2 regions of the Mesorhizobium sp. BAC0120 genome follow, and region 1 is predicted to be linked to the other one. Evidence: riboswitches for the same ligand, from Rfam matches in the RefSeq annotation. Region 1 holds a riboswitch; the other holds the start of a gene.
The links. A riboswitch is a leader RNA that binds a small molecule or an ion and turns the genes downstream of it on or off. The one in region 1 is predicted to bind cobalamin.
Positions count from the first base shown of each region.

Region 1 (11,879 bases):
AAGCAGTGAATCAGAAGCGGTGCCCTGCGGTTCCAGTTATGCGCGAAGTCGAGCAGCGCTTCGACATGCGCATCGCCCGGCGGCGTCATGTCAGGCAGCTCCTCGATGATGTCGTGCATTGCGAGGAACAGGTGGTCCGCTTCGGCAAGCCCTGTCGGCCGCAGCACCTGCGTGCCGGCGGTGATCAGTGTCACCATTCGGTTCGCGCCGGTTCTCGCGGCTGTTTCCTCGATTTTCGAAAGCGGGCAAACATAGATCATGGCGCCTCATCCCGCTTTTCGCGCCATTCCGTCAAGGCCTTATCAAGGCGTCCCCGTTCGACCTCTCCAGCCGGAAGGCCGAAACGCAGGCAGTTCGGCAAGCGCTCGAATCGCCTGACGAGGATGCCCTCGGCCCCAAGTCGGTGGAAAATGAGTGCGGCATCCTGGTGCTCGACGAATCGGAAGAGCGGCGTGCCGCCGTTGACGGTGATTCCGTGGCGGGCGAGCAGCGCATCGAGCAGCGCTGCTTCCTGTTCCAGGAGTTTCTGCATAGCCGAGCGCCAACCCTGATCGGCAAGCGCCTTGAGGCCATATTCGAGCGCGGGACCCGATACCGCCCATGGCCCAAGCTCCCCTTCGAGCCTTTGAACGATCGGCCATGATGCCAGGGCGAAGCCCAGCCTGAGGCCGGCGAGACCGAAGAACTTGCCGAAGGATTTCAGAACGATGAGTCCGTCCTGGTCGGCGTCGCCGGCCAGGCTGGCGCCGGCCGGTCCGACATCCATGAAGGCCTCGTCGACGACGAGCAGCCCGTCTCTCCCCCGCAGGGTTGCGGCAAGCTCCAGAAGGAGGCCGGGTTCGAGAACGCGGCCGTCGGGATTGTTCGGATTGACGACGACCGCGAGATCGGCAGCCGAGAGATCCTCGATGCGGCTGGTCTCAACAACCTGGTGCCCGGCGAGCGCGGCCGCACGCGCATGCTCGGCATAGGTGGGGCCGAGGATCACGGCCCGGCCGGGATCCGCCAGCCGCATCGCGAGGGGTAGCAGGATCTGCGTCCCCGGCGCCGCGACTATATTTGCGCCAGAAGGCGCGCCATAGGCCTGCGCCGCGACGGCGCAGAGCTCGGCGATACGTGACCGCTCGGGCAGCAGCGTCAACGCCGCTTGCGGCAAATCGAAAAACGGATAGGAGTGCGGGTTGATCCCGGTCGAAAGATCGATCCACGGCTCCGGCGCGCCGGGAAACAGCTGGCGCGCGTTCGCAAGGCTGCCGCCGTGATCGAGCACTGGCTGATCTAATATTGTTCGACGGAGCCTCGCTTCAGGGCGCGCCATGGCCTTTCCTCTCGCTTTCCTGTCGCTTCTGCTGGAACTCGCGTTCGGCTATCCAGACCGGCTGTTCAAGGCGATTGGTCATCCCGTCACGTGGATCGGCAGTCTGATCTCGCTGCTCGACCGGAGGCTGAATAGCCAATTCGATTCGCCGAGGCTGCGACAAACAATGGGCATGCTCGCATTGGCGATCCTGCTCGTTGCGGCGATTGTACCTGCATTGCTTATCGAGAGCATTTTCAGCCTGATCCCCTTCGGCATCATCGCAACGGCCATCCCGGCGAGCAGCCTGCTTGCCCAAAAGAGCCTCGCCGAGCATGTCGGAAGGGTCGCTACGGGGCTTGAGACCGGCGGACTTGCGCAAGGCCGCAAGGCGGTTTCGATGATCGTCGGCCGCGATCCGGAACGTCTCGACGAAGCCGGCGTTTCGCGCGCGGCGATCGAAAGCCTTGCCGAGAACTTCTCCGATGGCGTGGTGGCGCCAGCCTTCTGGCTGGCGATCGGCGGCCTCGCCGGGGGCGTGGCCTACAAGGCCGTGAATACGGCCGACTCCATGATCGGCCACAAAACGCCTCGCCACCAGGCCTTCGGTTGGGCCGCAGCCCGCCTCGACGACCTGATCAACCTTCCCGCCTCGCGGCTTGCCGCACTGCTCATCATTGCAGCGGCTTTCATCGTGCCCGGCGCCTCTCCGGGCAGAGCCTGGAAATCGGTCCTGCGCGATGCGTCGAAGCACCGGTCGCCTAATGCCGGCTGGCCGGAGGCGGCGATGGCCGGCGCGCTCGGCCTGTCGCTCGCAGGCCCGCGCTATTACGGCGGCGTGCTCGTGGGCGATGCCGAGATGGGCGCCGGAGGTCGGCGCGCAGCGACTGCAGCGGACATCCGCAGGGCGCTGAAACTCTATCATGCGGCCGACCTGCTGCTGGGTGCCGTGATCGGGATTGTCGCTGCGGCCGTCATTCTGCAAGGGCAATGATCCGGTCGAGATCGACATATTTCTCAAGATGCACCGCCAGCTTGTCGAGCGTCTCATCCACGCCTGCCTCGTAGTCGAAGCCGCCGCTCATAGCACCTAGCCGCTCGAGCCATGCCGCACGCTGGCGGTCGTCGGCGAACAGGCCGTGCACATAGGTGCCGGCAACCTTCCCGTCCGCTGAAACTGCGCCCTCCGGCGTGCCGTCCGCGAGTTCCGCGAAGGGCCGCGCCCGGTCAGGTCCGTCGGTCGCACCCATATGCATTTCGTAGCCCAGAAAGGGCGTGCCGTCGGCGGTGGTTCCGGTCACCGCAACGAGGCGCTTCTCCGCGGTCAGCCGCGTCTCGACATCGAGCAGCGCCAGCCCGTCCACACTCCCGGCCGGTCCCTCGATCCCGTCCGGATCGTTCAGCCGCCGCCCGAGCATCTGATAGCCGCCACAGAGCCCCAGAACGAGCCCGCCGCGTCGACGATGCGCGGCGATATCGATGTCCAGGCCCGTCTTGCGTAGCGCCGAAAGGTCGGCGATCGTCGATTTCGAGCCGAGCAGGATGACGAGGTCCGCGTCGCCGGGAATGACCGAGCCCGGCATTACTTTGACGACCTCCACCTCGGGCTCCGCTTCGAGCGGATCGAGGTCGTCGAAATTCGAGACATGCGGCAGGATCGGTACCGCGACTTTGACCTTCGCTTCCTTTGGCCGTCGCTTGTCCTTCGCCATCAGGCCGAGCGCATCTTCGGCGGGCAGGCTGTGTGCCTCCGCAAAATGCGGAACCAGCCCGAGCGTCTCCCAACCCGTCGCCTTGGCGATCATCGCCATGCCGTCTTGAAACAGCGCGGGGTCGCCGCGGAATTTGTTGACGAGAAAGCCGCGCACCATGCCCGCATCATCGGAGGTGAGCACGGCCTTGGTGCCGACGAGACTCGCGATCACGCCGCCGCGGTCGATGTCGCCGATGACGACGACCGGAACCTGTGCTGCTCGGGCAAATCCCATATTGGCGATGTCGTTCTCGCGCAGATTGACCTCCGAGGCACTGCCTGCCCCTTCGACCAGCACGAGGTCGGCCTCGCGCCTGAGCGCCGCGAAACTGTCGAGCACGGCCGGCATCAGCGTCGCCTTGATGGACTGATACTCGGCGGCCCGGGCCGCACCGAAAACCCTCCCCTGCACCACGACCTGCGCGCCGACCTCACTCTGTGGCTTCAGTAGGACGGGATTCATATGGACGCTCGGCGCCACGCGCGCAGCGCGCGCCTGCAAGGCCTGCGCACGGCCGATCTCGCCGCCGTCGATGGTGACCGCAGCATTGTTCGACATGTTCTGCGGCTTGAAGGGCCGTACCTTGAGCCCGCGATTGGTGAGCGCCCGCACCAGCCCTGCGACGATCAGCGACTTGCCGACATCCGAGCCGGTGCCCTGGAACATGATGGCGCGGGCGGTCATGGGAGGGGTACCGCAACGTTAGGTTCGGAACGGTCGGCGCCCTGTCGCGCCCCCCTCTGTCCTGCCGGACATCTCCCCCACAAGGGGGGAGATTGGCCTTCATATTTGACAGCATCTAGTTCTGTGTTGGCGATTGGCGAAACCAAGGCGGCCGTCCAATCTCCCCCCTTGCGGGGGAGATGTCCGGCAGGACAGAGGGGGGCAAGGTAGAGCGCCAACATCACAGGCTCAGAACTCTATCCCCTTCTGCGCCTTCACGCCCGCAGCGAAGTGATGCTTCACAAGCGCCATCTCCGTAACCAGATCCGCAGCCTCGATCAGCTGCGGTTTGGCGTTGCGGCCGGTGACGACGACGTGCAGGTCCTCACGCCGGGCCTGCAGCGCCGCTACGACTTCGGCAAGGTCGAGATAATCATAGCGGAGCGCGATGTTGAGCTCGTCGAGGATCACGAGCCCGATCGACGGATCGGCCATCAGTTCCCTGGCCTTCGCCCAGGCACGCTCCGCAGCGGCAATGTCGCGCGCCTTGTCCTGCGTCTCCCAGGTGAAGCCTTCTCCCATCGCATGCCATTCGATGCGGTCGCCGAAGACGGCGAAGGCATCTTTCTCCCCGGTATGCCAGGCGCCCTTGACGAACTGGACGACGCCCACTCGGCGGCCATGGCCGAGCATCCTCAATGCCAGGCCGAAGGCAGCGGTCGACTTGCCCTTGCCCGGCCCGGTGTTGACGATCAACAGTCCCTTCTCGATCGTCTTCGAGGCCACCTCGGCATCCTGCACGGCTTTGCGCTTTTCCATCTTGGCGCGATGCCGCTCGGCTTCCTTCCGATCAATTTCAGCCATCTCATTTCACCTGCATCGGAAGTCCGGCGACCGTGAGGATCACGTGATCCGCCACCGCCGCTACCCGCTGGTTGAGCCGACCCGCCTCGTCGCGGAAGCGGCGCGCCAGCGCATTGTCGGGGACGATGCCCAAGCCGACCTCGTTGGAAACCACGAACCACGCTCCCCTGGGCTTCGTCAGCACCTCGAGGAGCCGCCGGCACTCGGCTTCGAGATCATGGCCTGCCAGCATATGGTTCGTCAGCCATAACGTCAGGCAGTCGACCAGCACAGGCGCTCCCTCGGTAATGCCTTCGAGTGCCCCGGCCAGGTCGAGCGGCGCATCCAGCGTCCGCCACCGTTCATCGCGACGGGTCTGATGCATGGCGATCCGCTCGCGCATCTCGTCGTCATAGGCCTCGGCCGTCGCGATATAGGTCCACGGCGGCTCAAGCTCGGCGACCAGCCTTTCGGCATGCGCGCTCTTACCCGAGCGCGCACCGCCGATGATGAGCGTCAGGCCAGGCTCAGGCAAAGCTCGAGCGCAGGTCCTCGCCGCTCATGAAGCGTGAGCGCAACGCCCCTGCTGCCATGCCGAGAACGACCCAGAACACCAGGTTGGTGACCGTCACTGCCACCACGAACTGATGGTGCAGCCCCTCCGGGATCGGCGTCTCGAAATCGGCCGGCTGCGGCGCGCCGATGATATGCGGGACGACAATCAACGCGACGCCTAGAGCCGCGAGGGGCAGCGCGCGCCGGAACGCGATCAGCGTCAGCCCGGCCGCCGTTGCCGCAGCGGTTCCCCACCACCAGACCTGGCGTGCGGCGAGATCCGCGGCGGGCATTGCGGGCAGTTCAGGTGGCAGGCCAAGCCCCGGCGCCAGCGTAAAGACGGCAAAACCGGCAAGGCCCCAGAGCAGCCCCTGACGCCAGCTGGCGAGCCCGCCGGCGAACTCAGAGGCGACGACCAGGATCAGCGCGAAGCCGATTCCCGTGACGATGTTGGCAAGCGCTGTGAAGGAATAGCGCTCGAAGCCGTCAGCCGGCTCCCAGGCGCCTTCCCCATGTTCGTGCGCGGGCGCGGCGGCTTCCGACGCCATAGCCGTGGTGGACATGTCGGCGGCACCGGCATGCTGATCAGCCGGGAACGCGGCATGGTCATGGCCGCTCACATCTGCGGCCTGCTCATAATCCTCAGCCTGGAGGATGAGCGGCACAGTCGAGAACATCTGCAGCGCGGTCATCACGACCGCAGCCACAAGCCCCGCCAGCGCCGCCACGAAGACGACGTTGCGAAAGACAGACATGGTTTCAGGCTTTCGTCAGTGGCAGGGGAATGACATCGAATGGCGATAGTCGTGCGCCGCATTGTGAACGGCGTCGATATGCGAGAAGCCGACGAAGCCGACCACGAACAGGCCGAGCAGTCCGGCGAGCGCCAGCTGCATAAGACGCGATTGCCGGCTGACCGATGCGCCGAGGGAAGCAGAAGCAGTAGTCATTGTCCCATCCTTTTCGCCCTCCACCCGAGGGCTCTCGAGAGAAGCATGCCGGCGGCAGGTCTCCTGGCTCGCGACTCGATGCTCGCCTTTACCTTCCCAGGCCAAAAGGCCCAGTGGCATTCGGGGCGAACTTGTCGCTCACAGTTGCGGGGGCAGCCGCGGCTTCAGGCGAAAAACCCTCACCGCATTCCCTCTTGGCTCCCTTACGGGAACCGCCGACGACGAGACCATAGACGAATTTGCCTCGACGGCAAATCGAATTTCGGACATGGACGGTCGCAAAAGGAGCAGACGCCCGCGTCGTTGACAGCGATCATCGCGGCAGCATAAATGCCAAAGTGACGGTCCCTCCCTTGCAAGGGGAAGGGCTAAGAGGGAATGCGGTGCGGGGCGAAAAGGCCCCAACTCCGCGGCTGTCCCCGCAACTGTAAGCGGTGAGCCGAGCGCCGATGGCCACTGGGCGGCAAGCCCGGGAAGGCGGCGCAAGGGCAATGACCTGCGAGCCAGGAGACCTGCCGTCGCGAACGTCTTCCTCGAAGCCTGGCGGGTGTTCCCGGGCGTGGAGATCAGGGTTGGAATTCGAGCGCGATATCCCCGATCAGAGCGCGGCACCTGATGCCTTTCGACCGGCCAAACCGTCGGGCGAAGTCGCTATCCTGATCTGTCGCACCTGCCGCGATTCGTCGGGGTCCGACGCATCGCCCCGCCCCGGCCAAATCCTCGCTGCCGCCACGCAGCGGGCGGCGGCCCAACATGATATCCCGGTCGTTGAGATCGAATGCCTGGGCAACTGCAAGCGCCGCCTTTCAGCAGCGCTGATAAAGGAAGGCGCCTGGAGCTATGTCTTCGGCGACCTCACCGTCGACTGCGCCGCCGACCTCGTCGAGGGCGCCCGCCTCTTCGCTACCTCGACTGACGGCCTGCTGCCCTGGCGCGGCCGGCCGGAAAGCCTGAAGCGCGGGCTGGTTGCCCGCATCCCTCCCCTCAGCATCATCGGAACCAATTCATGACAGCATCGCTCGAACGCGTCCCCTGCACCGTCGTCACCGGCTTTCTCGGCGCCGGCAAGACGACGCTGATCCGCAACATCCTCGAGAACGCAGGCGGCAAGAGGCTGGCGATCATCGTCAATGAGTTCGGCGATGTCGGGATCGACGGCGAGATCCTGAAGGGCTGCGGCGTCGATGCCTGTCCGGAGGAGAATGTGGTGGAGCTGGCGAATGGCTGCATCTGCTGCACCGTGGCCGACGATTTCGTGCCGGCGCTCGACACCATCCTGTCACGGGCGCCGAAGGTGGACCACATCCTCATCGAGACCTCGGGCCTCGCCCTGCCGAAGCCTCTCGTGCAGGCCTTCCAGTGGCCGTCGGTAAAGGGCCGCGTGACAGTCGACGGCGTCATCGCCGTGGTCGACGGCGCGGCGCTGGCCGACGGTAAGGTCGCCTCCGATCTGGACGCGCTTGCGGCGCAGCGCATCGACGATTCCTCGCTCGACCATGACGATCCGGTCGAAGAGGTGTTCGAGGACCAGGTCGCCTGCGCCGATCTCGTGATTCTGTCGAAGAGCGACCTGATCGACGCCGAAGGCGCTGCACGCGCCAATGCCATCGTCGGCGAGCACCTGGCGCGCGCCGTGAAAATCGTGCCATCCACGCATGGCAAGGTCGATCCATCGATCCTGCTCGGCCTGGGCCTGGCGGTCGAGGACGAGATCGACGCGCGCAAGACGCATCATGACGACGAACTCGACCACGAGCATGACGAGTTCGACAGCTTCGTCGTGGAGATCCCGGCGGTTCCCGACCCGGCAAAGCTCGCCGAGCGCGTCCGCGAAGCGGCCGAAAGAGAGAACGTGCTGCGGGTCAAAGGCTTCGTCGAGGTCGGCGGCAAGCCGATGCGACTGCTCGTGCAGGCCGTCGGCCCACGCGTCAGCCACTATTACGACCGCGCCTGGACTGCCGCCGACGAACGTCGCAGCCGGCTGGTCGTGATCGGCCTCAAAGGCATCGACCGCAGCGCGATCGAAAAGATACTGGCGGGCTGACGATGCACCTTCTCGCCACCACGTCGGCGTCTCTGGAAGATCTGGCCGAGCCGGTCGATCTGAACCAGACGCCTGCCGACATGGTGGCGCTGTCCTTCACCGACAGCGACCTTGCAGCGCTCGCCGCTGCCTGGAAGGCGGAAGCCGGCGCGGTGCCCGAAATGCGGCTCGCGTCACTGCGCGACCTGCGGCATCCGATGTCGGTGGACCTTTGGATCGACAAGGTCGCCCGGCATGCACGGGTGGTCCTGGTCCGCATCCTCGGTGGCTATGAATGGTGGCGTTACGGCTGCGACCAACTCGCGGCGGCAGCGCGCGAACACGATTTCGCGCTGGCGCTGTTGCCCGGCGAGAGCCATGAGCGAGACGGGCGATTGATCGAGCTCTCGACGCTCTGCGAGACGGAACTCGATGCGCTGCTCGCCTGCTTCCGCGAGGGCGGGCCTGCGAATATGCGGCTCGCCATACGGCGCATGGCGCGCCTTACCGGCTGTGACGTCTATGTCAGCAAAGCCGAGCCGCTGCCGAAAGTCGGTTTTTATGATCCGTCGACCGGCAAAACGCGAGCGCACTACGCTGATCCGGCAAGCATCCCCGGCGCCGCGCCCGTCGTTCCCATTCTCTTCTACCGCTCGATGCTGCTCGCCGCCGATGTGGCACCGATCGACGCTTTGGCCGAGGCGCTCGGTCACTATGGCATTGCTGCGGCGCCAGTCTTCGTGTCGAGTCTCAAGGACGCGGCCGTTGTCACCTTCGTTGAGGAGGCGGCAGCGGCGCTGTCGCCTGCCGCAATCGTGACGGCCACTGCCTTTGCGAGCGGGGCCGAGCCTGGCGCCGATACGTTGTTCGACCGTATCGGGGTGCCGGTATTCCAGGCCTTCGCGGCGACGACCCGGCATGAGGCATGGCAGGATGGCCAGCGCGGTCTCGCACCTGCTGATCTTGCCATGCATGTCGTGCTGCCGGAGCTCGACGGCCGCATCCAGGCCGGCGCGCTGGGCTTCAAAGCCGAGCGCGAAGCTGACGACGCGCTCGCCTTCCGCGGCTTCCTCAATCGCCCGGAGCCGGACCGGATCGCGCAGGTCGCCGCCCGAATCGCGGCGATGATCCGCTTACAACGCACGCCGCCGGCAGGGCGCCGCATCGCGATCCTGATGCCGGACTATCCCGGCGCTGCGGGCCGCACCGGCTATGCCGTCGGCCTCGATGTACCCACGAGCGTGCTTGCCATGCTGCATGACCTGAAGGACGCCGGCTATGCCGTTGAAGGGATTCCGGATTCGCCGCGGGCGTTGCTGGATCTGCTGGAGCGCGCGGGAGAAGGGCTGGGCGTCGAGGAATATGTGGGACTGGCTCAGACGCTGCCGGTCGAGGCTATGGCTGCGGTTGAGGCGGCGTGGGGGGCGGGTTCAGATTGCGTCGAGGAAATGCCTGAGGCGCGGCGCTCTACGTTGCCCCCCTCTGTCCTGCCGGACATCTCCCCCACAAGGGGGGAGATTGGCAGCTTCGAGGAAACCGCCTCTCCTGCTACGTCGAAGATTGGCGAAACCAACGCGGCCGTCGCAATCTCCCCCCTCGTGGGGGAGATGTCCGGCAGGACAGAGGGGGGCGCCGAAGGGCGGCAGCTTCACCGAAAAATCGCCTTCCGAGCCGCGCACTTCGGCAACATCACCGTCGCCCTCGCCCCCGACCGCGGCCGCACCGAGGATCGCCGCGCCGACTATCACGACCCCAAGCTGCCGCCCCGCCATGAGTTGATCGCCTTCGGCCTCTGGCTGCGCGAAACGCTGGGCTGTCATGCGCTGGTCCATGTCGGCGCGCATGGCACGCTGGAATGGCTGCCCGGCAAGACGGTGGCGTTGAGCCAAAACTGCTTCCCGGAGATCGTCACCGGGCCGCTGCCGGTTGTCTACCCCTTCATCGTCAGCAATCCCGGTGAGGCCGCGCAAGCCAAACGCCGCATTGCCGCAGCTACGATCGGTCACCTGCCTCCGCCGCTCACCGGCGCAGGACTCGACGAAAACCAGCAGAAGCTCGAGCGGCTGGTCGACGAGTATGCGCAGGCGGATGGCCTCGACCGCCGCCGTCGTGACCGGCTCGCGAAACTGATCGTCGAGACGGCCCACGAGACGGGACTCGCTGGCGAGGCTGGCGTCGACAGCGATGACGACCCTGATTCCGCCTTGCTCAGCATCGACGCCTGGCTCTGCGACCTCAAGGATTTCGCCATCAAGGACGGGCTGCACGTCTTCGGCCGTGCTGCACCCGGCGAGCCCGAGACGCTGAGGCTGAAGAGCGCCGAGGCCGAGAGGACTGCTCTGCTTGCCGCGCTCGACGGCCGCCATGTCGCCGCTGGGCCGGCGGGCGCGCCGGCGCGCGGCCGTGGCGACGTGCTGCCGACCGGCCGCAACCTCTTCACAGCCGATCCGCGCACCATGCCCACCCCGACCGCCTGCGACCTTGGCAAGGCGGCTGCGGACGAGGTGCTGCGCCGCTATGCCCAGGATCATGGCGACTGGCCGCGCTCGCTAGTGATCGATCTCTGGGGCAGCGCGAGCCTGCGGACCGGCGGTGAGGAGATCGCGCAAGGGCTGGCCCTGATGGGCTGCCGCCCGCAATGGGATGCCGCGACGGGCCGTGTCACCGGCATCGAGGTCCTTCCGCCCGCCGTGCTTGGCCGGCCGCGCATCGACGTTACATTCCGCATCTCCGGTCTGTTCCGCGACATGTTCCCGGCACAGATCGCACTGATCGATGCCGCTGTCCAAGCTGTCGCCTCACGCGACGAGGCCGATGGCGAGAATCCGCTTGCCGAGGCCTTCCGTCATGCAGGCAAGGCACCGCGCCGCGTGTTCGGCACCTCGCCCGGCACTTACGGGGCAGGCATCGAGGAACTGCTTTCGAGCGGCAGATGGGGCGAGCGCGAAGAGATCGGCCGCGCCTTCATGGAGGCGACCTCTCACAGCTTCGGCGGCACGGACGGCGACGGCGAAGCGGCGCCGGGCGCCTTTGCCGAACGGCTGTCCCAGGCCGAGCTGCTGATCCACAGCGGCGACGACCCCGGCCGCGACATACTCGAGGGTTCGGCCGATGTCGCCTTCATCGGCGGCTTTGCCGCAGCCCTTGCCGCGCTTGGCCGCAGCGCCGACCTGATTGCGCTCGACACGACCGATCCAGCTCGCCCACGCGCGCGCTCGGTCGTCGAGGCTGTCGCGCGGGCGGTCCGGGCGCGCGCCGTCAACCCGCGCTTCATCGAGGGCCAGATGCGGCACGGACCGCGCGGCGCGGCCGAATTCGCGGAGACTGTCGACCGGCTTGTCGGTTTTGCTGAGACGACCGGCGCAATTCCGGGCGCGCTGATCGAGGCCGTGCACGACGCCTATTTGGGCGACGCGAAGGTACGTGAATTCATGCTGCGCGAGAACCCGGCCGCGGCCCGCTCGATAGCCGAGCGGCTCGCGGCGGCGCGCCGGCGCGGCCTCTGGCACCCGCTGCGCAATTCGATCGACGACGACCTTGCCGCCCTGATCGCCGAGGCACGCTCTCAGGAGATCGCCGCATGAACGCGCTACTCCGCCGAGGTCTTTGCCCGACGCTTGCTGCGCCGATGCAGACCGGCGATGGGTTGCTGACACGTCTTAATCCTGTCGCTTCAGGATTGTCGCCCAAGGCATTGATCGCATTATCTGAAGCGGCGCAGCGCCACGGCAACGGTATCACCGAGGTCACGGCGCGCGGGAGCCTGCAGATCAGGGGGCTGACGGCGAAGTCGG
Region 1 covers NZ_JAWRCU010000001.1:444,038-455,916, forward strand. The annotation lists gene SAZ10_RS02040 (tyrosine phosphatase family protein) at 1-260, opposite strand, end outside; gene cobD (threonine-phosphate decarboxylase CobD) at 257-1,318, opposite strand; gene cbiB (adenosylcobinamide-phosphate synthase CbiB) at 1,317-2,291, shown strand; gene SAZ10_RS02055 (cobyric acid synthase) at 2,272-3,735, opposite strand; gene cobO (cob(I)yrinic acid a,c-diamide adenosyltransferase) at 3,964-4,578, opposite strand; gene cobU (bifunctional adenosylcobinamide kinase/adenosylcobinamide-phosphate guanylyltransferase) at 4,580-5,092, opposite strand; gene SAZ10_RS02070 (CbtA family protein) at 5,085-5,867, opposite strand; gene SAZ10_RS02075 (CbtB domain-containing protein) at 5,883-6,062, opposite strand; cobalamin riboswitch at 6,098-6,294, opposite strand; cobalamin riboswitch at 6,388-6,597, shown strand; gene SAZ10_RS02080 (DUF1636 family protein) at 6,653-7,072, shown strand; gene cobW (cobalamin biosynthesis protein CobW) at 7,069-8,106, shown strand; gene cobN (cobaltochelatase subunit CobN) at 8,109-11,669, shown strand; gene cobG (precorrin-3B synthase) at 11,666-11,879, shown strand, end outside.

Region 2 (11,879 bases), on a different contig from region 1:
GCCGGCAAAGTGGTGTCGCCAAGCTGGTTCGAGGAGATGTTCGGCAAGCGTGCTCCGGTCTCTTTCCCCGGCACGCGATTGCGCGAGACCGGAGCCGGCCTGTTCCAGAGCAGCTATGGCGGCCGCGATTTCTACGGACATCAGGGCAGCATTCCCGGTTATGTCTGCGTCATGCAGCACGATCCTGGAAGCGGGCTGACGATCGCCATGGCGAGCAATGTAGGCTCCGGCAACCGCCTGTCCTTCCAGGCAAGCGGGCTGCACGAGGTTGTGGACGAGGCCATACGCGCGATTCTGGATTGAGTTCGCCGACCGCTCAAACAGCAGCGATTTGGGATGCGGTTGCCCGTTCTTGAACCTGTCCCTGGTTAGCGCGTAAGTTGCGGTGTCATGGGACACATGCAAATTTCGCCAATGTTCGTCTCCTGCAAAGCTTGTTCATCCTCGGCCGAGACGATCGCGCTCGGCCCTCCCTATTGTTGCGGATGCAACTTTTACGGGCGAAACAGCGCTCGGGGGCGAGACAAGTGACCGTAACTCCGGTTCCGATGCAACGACTATCCACGGAAGACATTCCGCAACGTGAGCGGCTGTCCTTCGTGCATGATTTTGTCGGCCACTACATTGGCGGCCTGCGCTTCCGCCATCTCGACAGTGAGGACGTCCGCATCGATCTGGCTGCCATGTGGCTTCCCGGGGAACTGACCGTCGGCCAGACCTGGTTCTCTCCGGTGCATGGGGCGCGCGCACGCGACCTGCTCCAGGACGGGCGCGAGCACTATCTGCTGGCGACCCACAACGAGGACCACGAGCTCTCAGTCGACGGAAAAGATCCGGTCAGAGTAGCCGCCGGGGACCTGACGTTGGTGAACGAAGCCGTTTGCTCCGAATTCTGGTTCGGCAAGCCTCAGGCGGTCTATGTGATGGCGCTGGATCGACGGCTGCTCGCCAGGCTGGCGCCACGCGTGGACATGGAAGCGAGCTACATTCTCCCTGCAACGGCCCCCCACATGAGGTTGCTCACGGGCTATGCCGACAGTCTTCGCTCAAGCCCGCCGACCACGGAGAAGGCGAGCGAGATGGCCTCGCGCCATATATATGATCTCACCGCCCTGGTTCTCGATGGATTTGTGCGCGGCGGTGCCGAGCGCAACGAGATCAGCATTGCGGAGGCGCGATTGAAGCTCGTTCAGAAGGACATTCTCGAGCGGCTATCCGATCAAAGCCTTCACATCGATGCTGTCGCGAGACGCCAGGGTGTGACGCCGCGATACATCCAGCGTCTTTTCGAGAGTAGCGGCACCACCTTCTCGGATTTCGTTCGCGAGCACAGGCTTGAGCTTGCCTTCCGGCTTCTCAGGGAACGCGATCCCGGCTCCAGCACGATCACCGCTATCGCCCACGATGCCGGCTTTTCCGAATTATCGTCGTTCAACAGGGCGTTTCGGAAGCGCTTCGAAGCGACGCCGTCCGAGATCAGAGCGGCGACTCTGCTCAAATAGCTGTTCCTACCGAAAAATTGAAATAACGCCGCGCGACAGATGAAATCTGCCGCGGCGTTCGGCGCTTTGTGACACCAAACGCCTCAAAAAATCCTCTCCTGTTCGTCTCTTGCAAAGGTCATTCGTTCTCGACGGAGACGATCATGTAGGTCCCTCCGTATTGCTCTCAATAACCGGTGCGGAATCGTTGGGGGTATCTTGAGACGGTTGGAGATTTTCGGTGCGCAACTTCTTTTCGCGAGCTGCGATAGGGAGCGCAAGCCTGACGACCGGTGCGCGCGGCCACTAGCTGAAGCCGTGCCCACTCCGAAAAGGACCGGCAGCGAAAAGCCTGCCGGACAAGGGGCCACCTTCTGGCGATGGAGTTTCACGGCGTCGTCCGACCGACCGCGCCGCGGCTGAAACGGTTCCTCCTGAACTCATCCGAATGAACTCCGGCCGCCGAGATCGACGCGGTCACACCTCAAGTCCTTCCAAGGGGTAGATAATGAAAGCGCACAATTCGAAGCTCGCCGTGCGTTCCTTTTCCAGCCTGAAGACCAGTCTCCTCTCGGCAACGGCGCTGGTCGCGGCGGGAACGCTGCTGGCGAAACCGGCAGCCGCGGCCCCTGTCATCTACACCCAAAACGGCACCTATTCCGATGCCGTCACGGTAGGGAAGGCGAATTCGATACTTTATCGTTCCGGTGTGGACGCGGTCTTTGCCGGAACCGTTAACTATGGGGATGCGACGGGCGGACACCTTTTCCTCGGCGAGACGACAGCAAACAATGGAACGCTGGTTTTCGCGCCCACCAGCCTGACAGCCAGCCCGGCCTATAGCGGCGTCATCATTTCGGGCGGCGTTGTCCGCTTCGGCTCCGATGCGGCGCGAGACTTTTACAGCCGGGCCGGCACGATATTCGGCGTGGCCGGCGGGGTTTTCGATCTCTACGGCGTCAGTCAGACCGTCTATGAGCTGACCAGCCTGGGGACTGTGACCGGTGGCACGATCACCAATAACGGCGCCGATGCCGCCGTTCTCACGATATCGAACAGTGGCCTGTTTGCCGGGACGATCGCCGACGGCACCAATACGGTTGCGCTGCGCAAGGAAGGCGACGGCCTCCTCCAGCTGCGCGGCAACAACAACTATTCGGGCGGCACGACACTTGTCGGGGGTATACTCGATCTCGGCCATTCCAATGCGCTTGGAACAGGCAATCTGAATATTGAAGGTCTGGGTTCCGTCATCTCGCTCGGGGATCGAGTAGACATCGGCAACAGCATCGTGCTCGGCGATGCGGCGCACGCTGCGACAGTCTCCTTGCAAGTTCTCGATTCAGGGATAGGCTTTCTGGGCGGAGCCATCAGCGGCACCGGAGACATCTTCAAGACCGGCACTGGCGAACTCCGGCTCTGGGGCGCGCATTCAGTGGATGGGCGCATCTTCATCAACGCCGGCATATTGACGTCCGACGCGGACGCTGGCGGCGACATCTCCGATGCGGCTTCGCTCATCATCGACCGGAACGCGACCTTCCGCGTCATCGGGCAGGAGAAGGTGGGAGATATTGCCGGCACCGGCACGGTTCGCGTCGAGGCCGCCTCTCAGCTGACCGTCGGGCGGAACCGGTTCGATACGAGTTTTTCCGGCCGGATCACGGGGGAGGGCGTTCTTCGCAAGGAAGGTGACGCCACGCTGACGCTGCGCAGCAGCAACACCTATTCCGGCGGCACCTTTCTGGCGCAGGGGAAGCTGGTTGCAGCGGCCACGGGCGCGCTTGGCACCGGTGACCTGCGCGTCGGCGCCGCCACGCGGCTTGTCCTTGTCGACGGCGTCCGGCTCGACAACGACGTCACGCTTGACTGGTACAATCTCGACGTAGAGGTGGCGGGCGGAGGCAGCGCCACGCTCGGTGGGCGCATCTACCAGACCAATCCGGTGGAGAATCTGGAATTCTACAAACGTGGCAGTGGGACGCTCGTGCTCGCCGGTATGGGTTCGGAGGTGGACTTCGCGGAAGTCCAAGCCGGCACGTTGCAGGTGGATGGCTATCTGACGGCCCCCGTCACCGTGCTGTCGGACGCCACCCTCACCGGCATCGGCACGATCGCCGGCAATGTCGCGATTGACGGCATTCTGGCGGGCAGTTCCGACCAGAGCCTGACCATCGAAGGCAATCTCGCGCTGAACCGCAACGCTTCAGTCGATGTCAGGCTCGGCGCGCCCAGCAATGCTGCCCTCTTCGGCATCAGCGGCAACCTGACGCTGGATGGCTGGCTGAACATCGAGGATGCGGGTGGTTTCGGGCAGGGTGTCTATCGTCTGTTCGACTATGGCGGGGCGCTGACCGATAACGGACTCGAGGTCAATGGCCTGCCGGACGGCATCGCCCGCGGCGACGTCAGCGTCCAGACGGCGATCGCCCATCAGGTCAACATCGTGGTTGGGGATGCCCCCGGACCGGGCGAAGTCCCGACAATCCAGTTCTGGGACGGCGCCAACACTACCGCCGATGGACAGATCTCGGGCGGCGGCGGTACCTGGAACGCGTCCTCGACCAACTGGACGGACGCCAATGGCCAGGCCAACCACGCATGGGGCGGCCGGTTCGCCGTGTTCCAAGGCACCTCCGGTGTCGTCACGGTGGATGGGAGCAACGGTCCGGCGAGCGTGACCGGCATGCAGTTCGCTGTCAGCGGCTATCAAGTGAACGGTGGCCCGATCTCGCTCGCCGCGCCGCAGACCGTCATCCGTGTCGGCGACGGAACGGATGCCGGCAGCAGCTACCGCGCCGTCATCGCATCGAATCTCACCGGCCCTGGCGGGCTGGTCAAGGACGATCTCGGGTTTCTCATACTCGCCGGCAACAACAGCTATCAGGGCAACACGATTGTCCGCGCCGGCATGCTCGCGGGCAATGCGAACAGCATCCGCAACAACATCGTCAACAATGGCCTGGTGCGCTTCAACCAGAATACGGATGCTTCCTTCGCAGGCAGCATTACCGGCATCGGCCGCATGGAGAAGGAGGGTGGCGGCACCTTGCGGCTGACGGGCCTCAATACGCTCGATTGGGTGGTTCAGGAGGGCGCATTGTCCTCGACCACTGGCCTGTTTCGCAGCAATGTCGACACCCGCGATGCCGGCGTGATGCGTTTCGAGCAGAACGAATCGGGCATCTATGCCGGCAAGATCAGTGGCGCGGGCGAGTTGAGCTTCGCCGCCGGGGCCGGAAACACGATCACGCTCACCGGCGATTCCAGCGGCTTCACCGGTGAAGCCACGGTTGAAAACGGCGCCTTGGCGGTAAACGGCCGGCTTGGCGGCACGCTCGATGTGCTGGCAAGCGGCCGACTTCAGGGCATCGGCACGGTGGGAGACACGACCATCTCGGGCACGATCGCACCGGGCAACTCGATCGGCACGCTCAATGTCGCGGGCGACATCACCTTCAATCCGGGCTCGATCTATGAAGTCGAGACAAATGCCGCGGGGCAGTCGGATCGCATCAACGCCACCGGCACGGCGACGATCAATGGCGGCACCGTCCGGGTGTTGGCCGGAGCGGGCAACTACGTGCCGCAGAGCCTATATACGATCCTTCATGCCGATGGCGGGCGCTCGGGCACTTTTGCCGGTGCGACCTCGAACCTCGCCTTCCTCGATCCCTTGCTCAGCTATGACGCCAACAGCGTCTATCTGAGGCTGACGCGCAACGCTGTTGCTTTCCGGAATGTCGGCCTCACGCGCAACCAGATCGCCGCCGGCGGCGGCGTCGAAAGCCTGGGAAGCGGCAACGCAGTCTACGACGCGGTGCTGAACCTGTCGGCCGATCAGGCGCGCGCCGGCTTCGACCAGCTGTCGGGCGAAATCCATGCCTCGGCCCGCACCGCGCTGATCGAGGACAGCCGCTTCATCCGCAATGCGGTCAACGACCGCATCCGCGCGGCCTTCGCCGACGTGGGAGCGTCCGGCGGCACGGTCGTCACCTATGAAGACGGCAAGCCGCGGGCAGAGGAGGCGAGCACCGATCGCTTCGCGATCTGGAGTGAGGCGCTCGGCTCCTGGGGGCATACTGATGGCGACGGCAACGCGGCGCGCCTCAACCGCTCGACCGGCGGCTTCTTCATCGGTGCGGACGGGCTGGTGTTCGACAGCTGGCGCTTCGGCGCGGTGGCCGGCTACAGCCACACGAGATTCGACGTGGAGGATCGCCACTCGTCGGGCTCGAGCGACAACTACCATGTCGGCCTCTATGGCGGCACGCAATGGGGGGCGTTCGCTCTGCGCACTGGTGCGGCCTACTCCTGGCACGACATCTCGAGCAGCCGCAGTATCGCCTTCCCGGGCTTCAGCGACAGCCTGAAGAGCGACTACGGCGCCGCGACGGCGCAGGTGTTTGGCGAACTGGCTTCTGAGGTCTCGATGGGCGCCGCGCGCTTCGAGCCTTTCGCCAACCTCGCTTATGTGAACCTGCATACGGATGGCTTCACGGAAGAAGGCAAGGCCGCTGCGCTGACGAGCGCTTCGGCCAACACGGACGTGTCCTTCACGACGCTTGGCCTGCGCGCCTCGACGACCTTCGATGTCAATGGTGCGAACCTCACCGCCAAGGGCATGGTCGGCTGGCGGCATGCCTTTGGCGACGTGACGCCGCTCTCCACCCTGCGCTTCGCAGGCGGCGGCGATGCCTTCACGATCGGCGGCGTTCCGATCGCGCGCGATGCTGCGGTGGTGGAAGCGGGCCTCGACTACGCGCTGACGTCATCCGCCGTGCTCGGCATCTCTTATGGGGGCCAGTTCGGCTCGGGGGTCATCGATCAGTCGATGAAGGCAAACTTCAGCGTCAAGTTCTGAGCGCGAGCAAAGCCCCCGGGGCTGCACCGGGCCGATCGGGGGAGGAGCAATCCTCCCCTCGCATAGCTTGCTCCCCGGAGGGCAGCTGGACGCGGTGGACCGGAGTTCAACGCTCACGGGGCATCGCTGTGAATGTCTGTCGCCAGCTCAGAGTTTGCGATCCTGTCGCGAAAGTCAGGATTTCTGCGAGGTTGTATTCGCCATCGATTTGTCCAAAGTTGGCAATCGCCATAGTGCTTTGAATCATAACCGAGAGCCAGATGCCGTACCGCCGATCGCCGCTCCTAGCCGCCTGCTTCGCGACAATCTCCACGCTGATAGCGGTTCCATCCGCGACAAGAGCCGCGGCAGATTCCGACACGGCGCAGAGCGTGCCCTTGGATCAGGCATCGGTCGGGAAGGTGATCGGAAGTATCATCGTCGAGCTGCGCGAAGGCTATGTGTTCCCGGACAAGGGAGTGCAGGCCGCCGATGTGCTGGAGAAGGCATTGGCAGAGAACGCCTATGCCGGCGTGACTGATCCGAGCCAGTTTGCGGTGCGGCTCACCGAACAGCTCCAGGCGATCACCAGGGATAGCCATATGAGGGTGATCTTCGGCTTGCCATTCCCTAATCAGCCTCCACCTTCCACGCCGCAGGATGCCGGCTTTGAGGTGAAACGGCTAGACGGCAATATCGGATACATCCACTTGGCGCGGTTCGTTCCGCCTGAGGTCTTCAACCCAGCAGCCGACGACGCCATGCGCAACCAGTCGGATACCGCCGCGCTCATCATCGACATGCGGGACAACGGCGGCGGGCATCCTGAATCGGTAGCCTACCTCACCAGCTTCTTTCTCGATCCGGGCAAGCGCGTTCATATCAACGACCTTGTCTGGCGCAATCGTGGAACTTCGACCTTCAGAACGGAGGCGTTCTGGAGTTCGCCGACGCCGGTGAGCTATCTCGGCAAGCCTGTCTATGTCCTGGTTGGCCCAAAGACCTATTCGGCGGGTGAGGAATTTGCCTATGACCTGCAAGTGCTCAAGCGCGCGACCGTGGTCGGCGAAAAAACGCGCGGAGGAGCGAACCCGGGCGGTCTGAATGAACTCGGTTCCGACCTCTTCGTTGTCGTGCCGAGTGGCAGGGCGGAAAATCCGATCACGCACGGCAATTGGGGAGGTGTTGGCGTGCGCCCTGACGTCCAGGCTGCCCCTGGGACCACTCAGGAAACTGCCGTGGCATTGGTGATGGGCCGACTAGCCACGCCATTGACAAGGTAAGGTAGTCCCAACTTGAAGCCGATGCGCCAGCTTTCGCGCTGGCTCTTCTAGCTTGTGCCGTTGGTCGTGCCGCGCCACTGGCCCGCTTCAGGAGGCAGTTCCCTGGAGTTTTCTTTTCATGAAAATAGTGATGGGTTCCAGGCTGGCCGGAACCGTGCGGAAGCTGTCGCTTCTCTTAAAGCCAAAGGAATCGTAGAGCGCTATGGCGTCGCGCATGAATGTGACTGTTTCCAGCCGTACGACGGAGTATCCGTCCCTGCGCATCGCATCGATGCATGCGGTCATTAGGCCGCGGGCAACGCCTCTGCCTCGCATCTCGGGCCGTACATACATTTTCTGCAGTTCTGCGATATCGCCAGCTGACTTCGAATAGCCGGCACACCCGGCAATATTCTCATCTATCCGCGCCAGGAAGAAGCCTGCATCAGGCCTGCTGAACTTTTCCTGCAGGGTTTCGGGCGTGTGCCCGTAAATATATTCAATCAGTTCAGCATCTGGCACTCCGAAGTTGCGAGACTGTTCCGCGTCCCATTTTCTCATGGCATCGATCAGCGTGTGCGCCTCTTCAAAATCAGTTAGAGTATTTATTGCGCGAATTTTCATGATTTACACGTTCAAAATCAGATTGTGCCACCGTTGGGAAATGCAGATCATCACGGTCGGCTCAGTCCTGGCAATAATCCTGTCTACCGAACGGGAACTCTATCTGAAGAAGAAGCATAGTTCCCGGTCACTGACAATACACCGGGAGCAGAAGAAGCATCCTGGTTGCGCTATGGCATAGATGATCGGACAATTGGCGCCGCGGAAAACCCGAACGTCCGCGGCCAGATCTTTCCCGAGCGAAACGATTTTCGTAATCTCAGACGTGGTCGTTTGAGGGTGGCGTGGATCAATCGGACAAGATGGAGACTGTGATCCATGCTCTGCATGACGCATCGGCCGACGCCGATCGCCGGCGCTTCGACGACCGCATTCCAGCGCTTAGCCGGCGTCAGCGTTGATGCCGAGAAACTGCAGGATCACCCTCGCTGTCTGGTCAGGAAATTCCTCGTAGAAGGAGAGCTTGCCTTGCGGCAACTCAACACTCTCCACCGACGCGAGTGATGTGAGCGCGGTCATTTCCGCCTTCGACTTGGCGGGTGCCGAACCGCCATAGACGACCAGGATGCTCGACCTGACGCGCGTGGCCGCGTCGAGGAATGCCGTGCGATCGGCAAAGGGATCGAGTTCCCCGGTGACGAAGCGCAGCGAGGCATGGCGTGCGCCCGGCGCTTCGGTGACGGCGCGCTTTTCGGCCATTCGCTCTGGCGTCAGCCAGTCCGGGTCGGCATAGACATGGCCGCGCGCCATCATGCGGATAACAGGGCCGTTGACGTTGAGGCGATAAAGGGCCGAGCCGACGAGCGGTGGATCGACGGCTCTCGCAAGCCAGCGAAACAGCCGCATGCGCCGCCCTGTCATTGTCGGCAAGGGCCCGCGCCAGGTCGGCGAAAGCAGGCATAGCCGACCGGTGCTCGCCGGATGGTCGGCGGCCTCAGCCAATGCGTAGCCTGCTGCATGGCCGGCCGCGATCGTCACGGAGGGCTGGACGACGCGATCGAGCACGAAGCGGAGAAAGGCGCGATAGTGGTCGGGCCGCCAGTCGATTTTTGGGCGCGCAAATGTCCCGAAGCCGGGCCAATCGGTCGCCACGATCGAGAAGGCGGCGCCGAGCCGCTCCTGCAAGGGGCGCATCTCGGTGCGGGTCGAGATGGAGCTGAGCGCGGGCAACAGCAGAAGGCTCGGTCCTTGCCCAAAGCGGGTCAGGCCGAGGCGGATCCGCTTGCCGTCAGCCTCCCATTCGATCTGCTCTTCGCTACAATCCATGGCTCACCTGAATGGCGCAGGACCTCAGACGATTGTGCAGGCATGCATGCCGGCAACCAATTGTCGGCAGTCGCTTCGGTCGCTTGTTCCGCATCAAACCCGGTATTTCAAGAAGCCTGCTCGACAACATCACGAGAGGTTTGGAGCCGCTGGTTCGACTCCTGCGATACGTGTCGTCTCAGCGCTTCCTTGGTCTGCATCGCGGCTGTCTCAACGGGACAATGTGCGGCAGCTCCCTTGACGAATGTAATAACATAACATATCCCGTGGTCAACTCTCGCCGAGAAGGTAGCGAGCTTCCCCGAGGAGCGGCCGAAAGATCGATGATCGAAGGCTTCGCAGGCTGACAAGAGCGGCTGGCCGATTGCGACTTGCCACCGGCCGACTGCTCGCTATACGCCGCCTGAGCAGCGGCTTGAAAGGAGGAGAGCGACGGATCGGAAAGAATCGCCATTGCCACGACGCGACGGCCACAATAGGCTTCCGCATGATGGTGCTCCGAGTTGAGAAGATTCGGGGTGAAAAGGGAACGTGGTGCGGCTCTTCGGGGCCAAAGCCATGGCTGCCCCCGCAACTGTAAGCGGCGAGCAATATCCGAACAGCCACTGGCCGAAAGGCCGGGAAGGCAGGATGGCGCGAGGACCCGCGAGCCAGGAGACCTGCCATCATTGCGAGTTGACCGGACGGGGTGTGCCGGGAGGAAGCTTCGAAAGCGGCCTGGCGCCGCTATTGCGGCCGTCCTTCCGTGCCTGATCGAAAGAGGTATCGGTTGGAAGGCGTATCAGTTCTTCACAGCGTCGATGTACGCATCCGCTGGCTCGCCGACGGGAGGCCGGCGCGCTCGCAAGAGCGGGATCATGCTCTCGCGGCATTGCCAAAGGCAGTGCCATGAGCGCAGCGGTTCTCGAGGCGCGGCATCTTTCATGCCGGACCGAAGCCGGCATCAGCCTCGTCGAGGATGTCAGCCTGGAAATCAGCGCGGGCGAAAGGCTCGCCATCATAGGTCCCAACGGCGCCGGCAAGACGACGCTACTTCGCATGCTCACCGGCATGCTTCGGCCGAGCCAAGGGCTGGTCAGGCTCGCCGGCCATCGGCTCGACCGGCTGTCGGCGGCGGAACGGGCGCTGAGCATCGCCGTGGTCGGCCAGTCCGACCAGCCGGATCCGCGCCTCGCCGTGATCGATTATGTGGAGCTAGGCCGCGTGCCGCATGCGGGCCTGCGCCGCAGGAGCGAGGACCGCGATGTCGTCGTGGATGCGCTGAAGCGGACCAAATTGCTGCCGCTGCTTGCCCGCACGATCGGCTCGCTTTCAGGCGGCGAGCGGCAGCGTGCGCAGCTTGCCCGGGCCATCGCGCAGGAACCGAAGGTCCTCTTTCTCGACGAGCCGACCAACCATCTCGACCCTCGTGCCCGCGGCGAGCTTCTCGAGCTCGTGGCAGGGCTCGGGATCGCCGTCGTTGCGGTGCTGCACGACCTGCCGCTGGTCGCGCCTTTCGCCACGCGCGTGGCCGTCATGAACCGGGCGCGGCTGGCGGCGCTCGGACTGCCCCGAGAGACGCTGACGCCTGCCCTCGTGCGCGAGATCTTTGCGGTCGACGTGCTGAGATTGCCGCATCCGGGAGAAGAAGATCGTGAGCTGACGGTCTTCGACGTCCCGATCCGCCTTTCCCGCTGATCCCGATTCAATGGAGGACCGAATGAAACGCCTTGTGCTTTGCATTGCCGCCACGCTTGTTGCGCCGACGGCTTTCGCCTTTCCCGTCACCGTCGACAGTTGCGGCACGCCGCTGACCTTCGATGCGGCGCCGAAGCGCGCCGTCATCCAGGACATCAACATGGCCGAAATGGCCTTTGCGCTGAGACTGCAGCCTTCGATCGTCGGCCTGACCGGCATCACCGGCTGGTACAAGGTCGGACCCGAGTTCAAGGCAGAGCAAGGCTCGATCCCGGAACTCGCTCCCAAATATCCGACCTTGGAGAACCTCCTTGCGGTCGAGCCCGATTTCTTCTTCGCCGGCTGGTACTACGGCATGAAACCGGGCGGCGACGTCACGCCCGATACGCTTGCGCCTCACGGCATCAAGACGCTGGTGCTGACCGAAAGCTGCGTTCATCTCGACAAGAACCGGCCTGTCGCCTCGATGGATCTCCTGTTTGGCGACGTCGAAAAGCTCGGCCAGATATTCGATAGGGAAGCCGAGGCCGAAAAGCTCGTCGCCGGGTGGAAGGAGAGGCTTGCCGACATCACGGCCAAGGTCGGCGAGCGCAATGGCACGCGGGTGTTCCTCTACGATTCCGGCGAGGACAAGCCGTTCACCGCCGGCAAATTCGCAATCCCGACGGCAATGATCGAGGCCGCCGGCGGCAACAACATCATGGCCGACATGGAAACAAGCTGGGG
Region 2 covers NZ_JAWRCU010000003.1:131,620-143,498, reverse strand. The annotation lists gene SAZ10_RS07515 (serine hydrolase domain-containing protein) at 1-303, shown strand, start outside; gene SAZ10_RS07510 (helix-turn-helix transcriptional regulator) at 528-1,502, shown strand; gene SAZ10_RS07505 (autotransporter domain-containing protein) at 1,990-6,345, shown strand; gene SAZ10_RS07500 (S41 family peptidase) at 6,606-7,607, shown strand; gene SAZ10_RS07495 (GNAT family N-acetyltransferase) at 7,695-8,210, opposite strand; gene SAZ10_RS07490 (alpha/beta hydrolase) at 8,592-9,476, opposite strand; cobalamin riboswitch at 9,951-10,158, shown strand; gene SAZ10_RS07485 (ABC transporter ATP-binding protein) at 10,365-11,153, shown strand; gene SAZ10_RS07480 (ABC transporter substrate-binding protein) at 11,176-11,879, shown strand, end outside.
Region 2: another riboswitch for cobalamin. It lies ahead of SAZ10_RS07485 (ABC transporter ATP-binding protein); the one in region 1 lies ahead of SAZ10_RS02075 (CbtB domain-containing protein).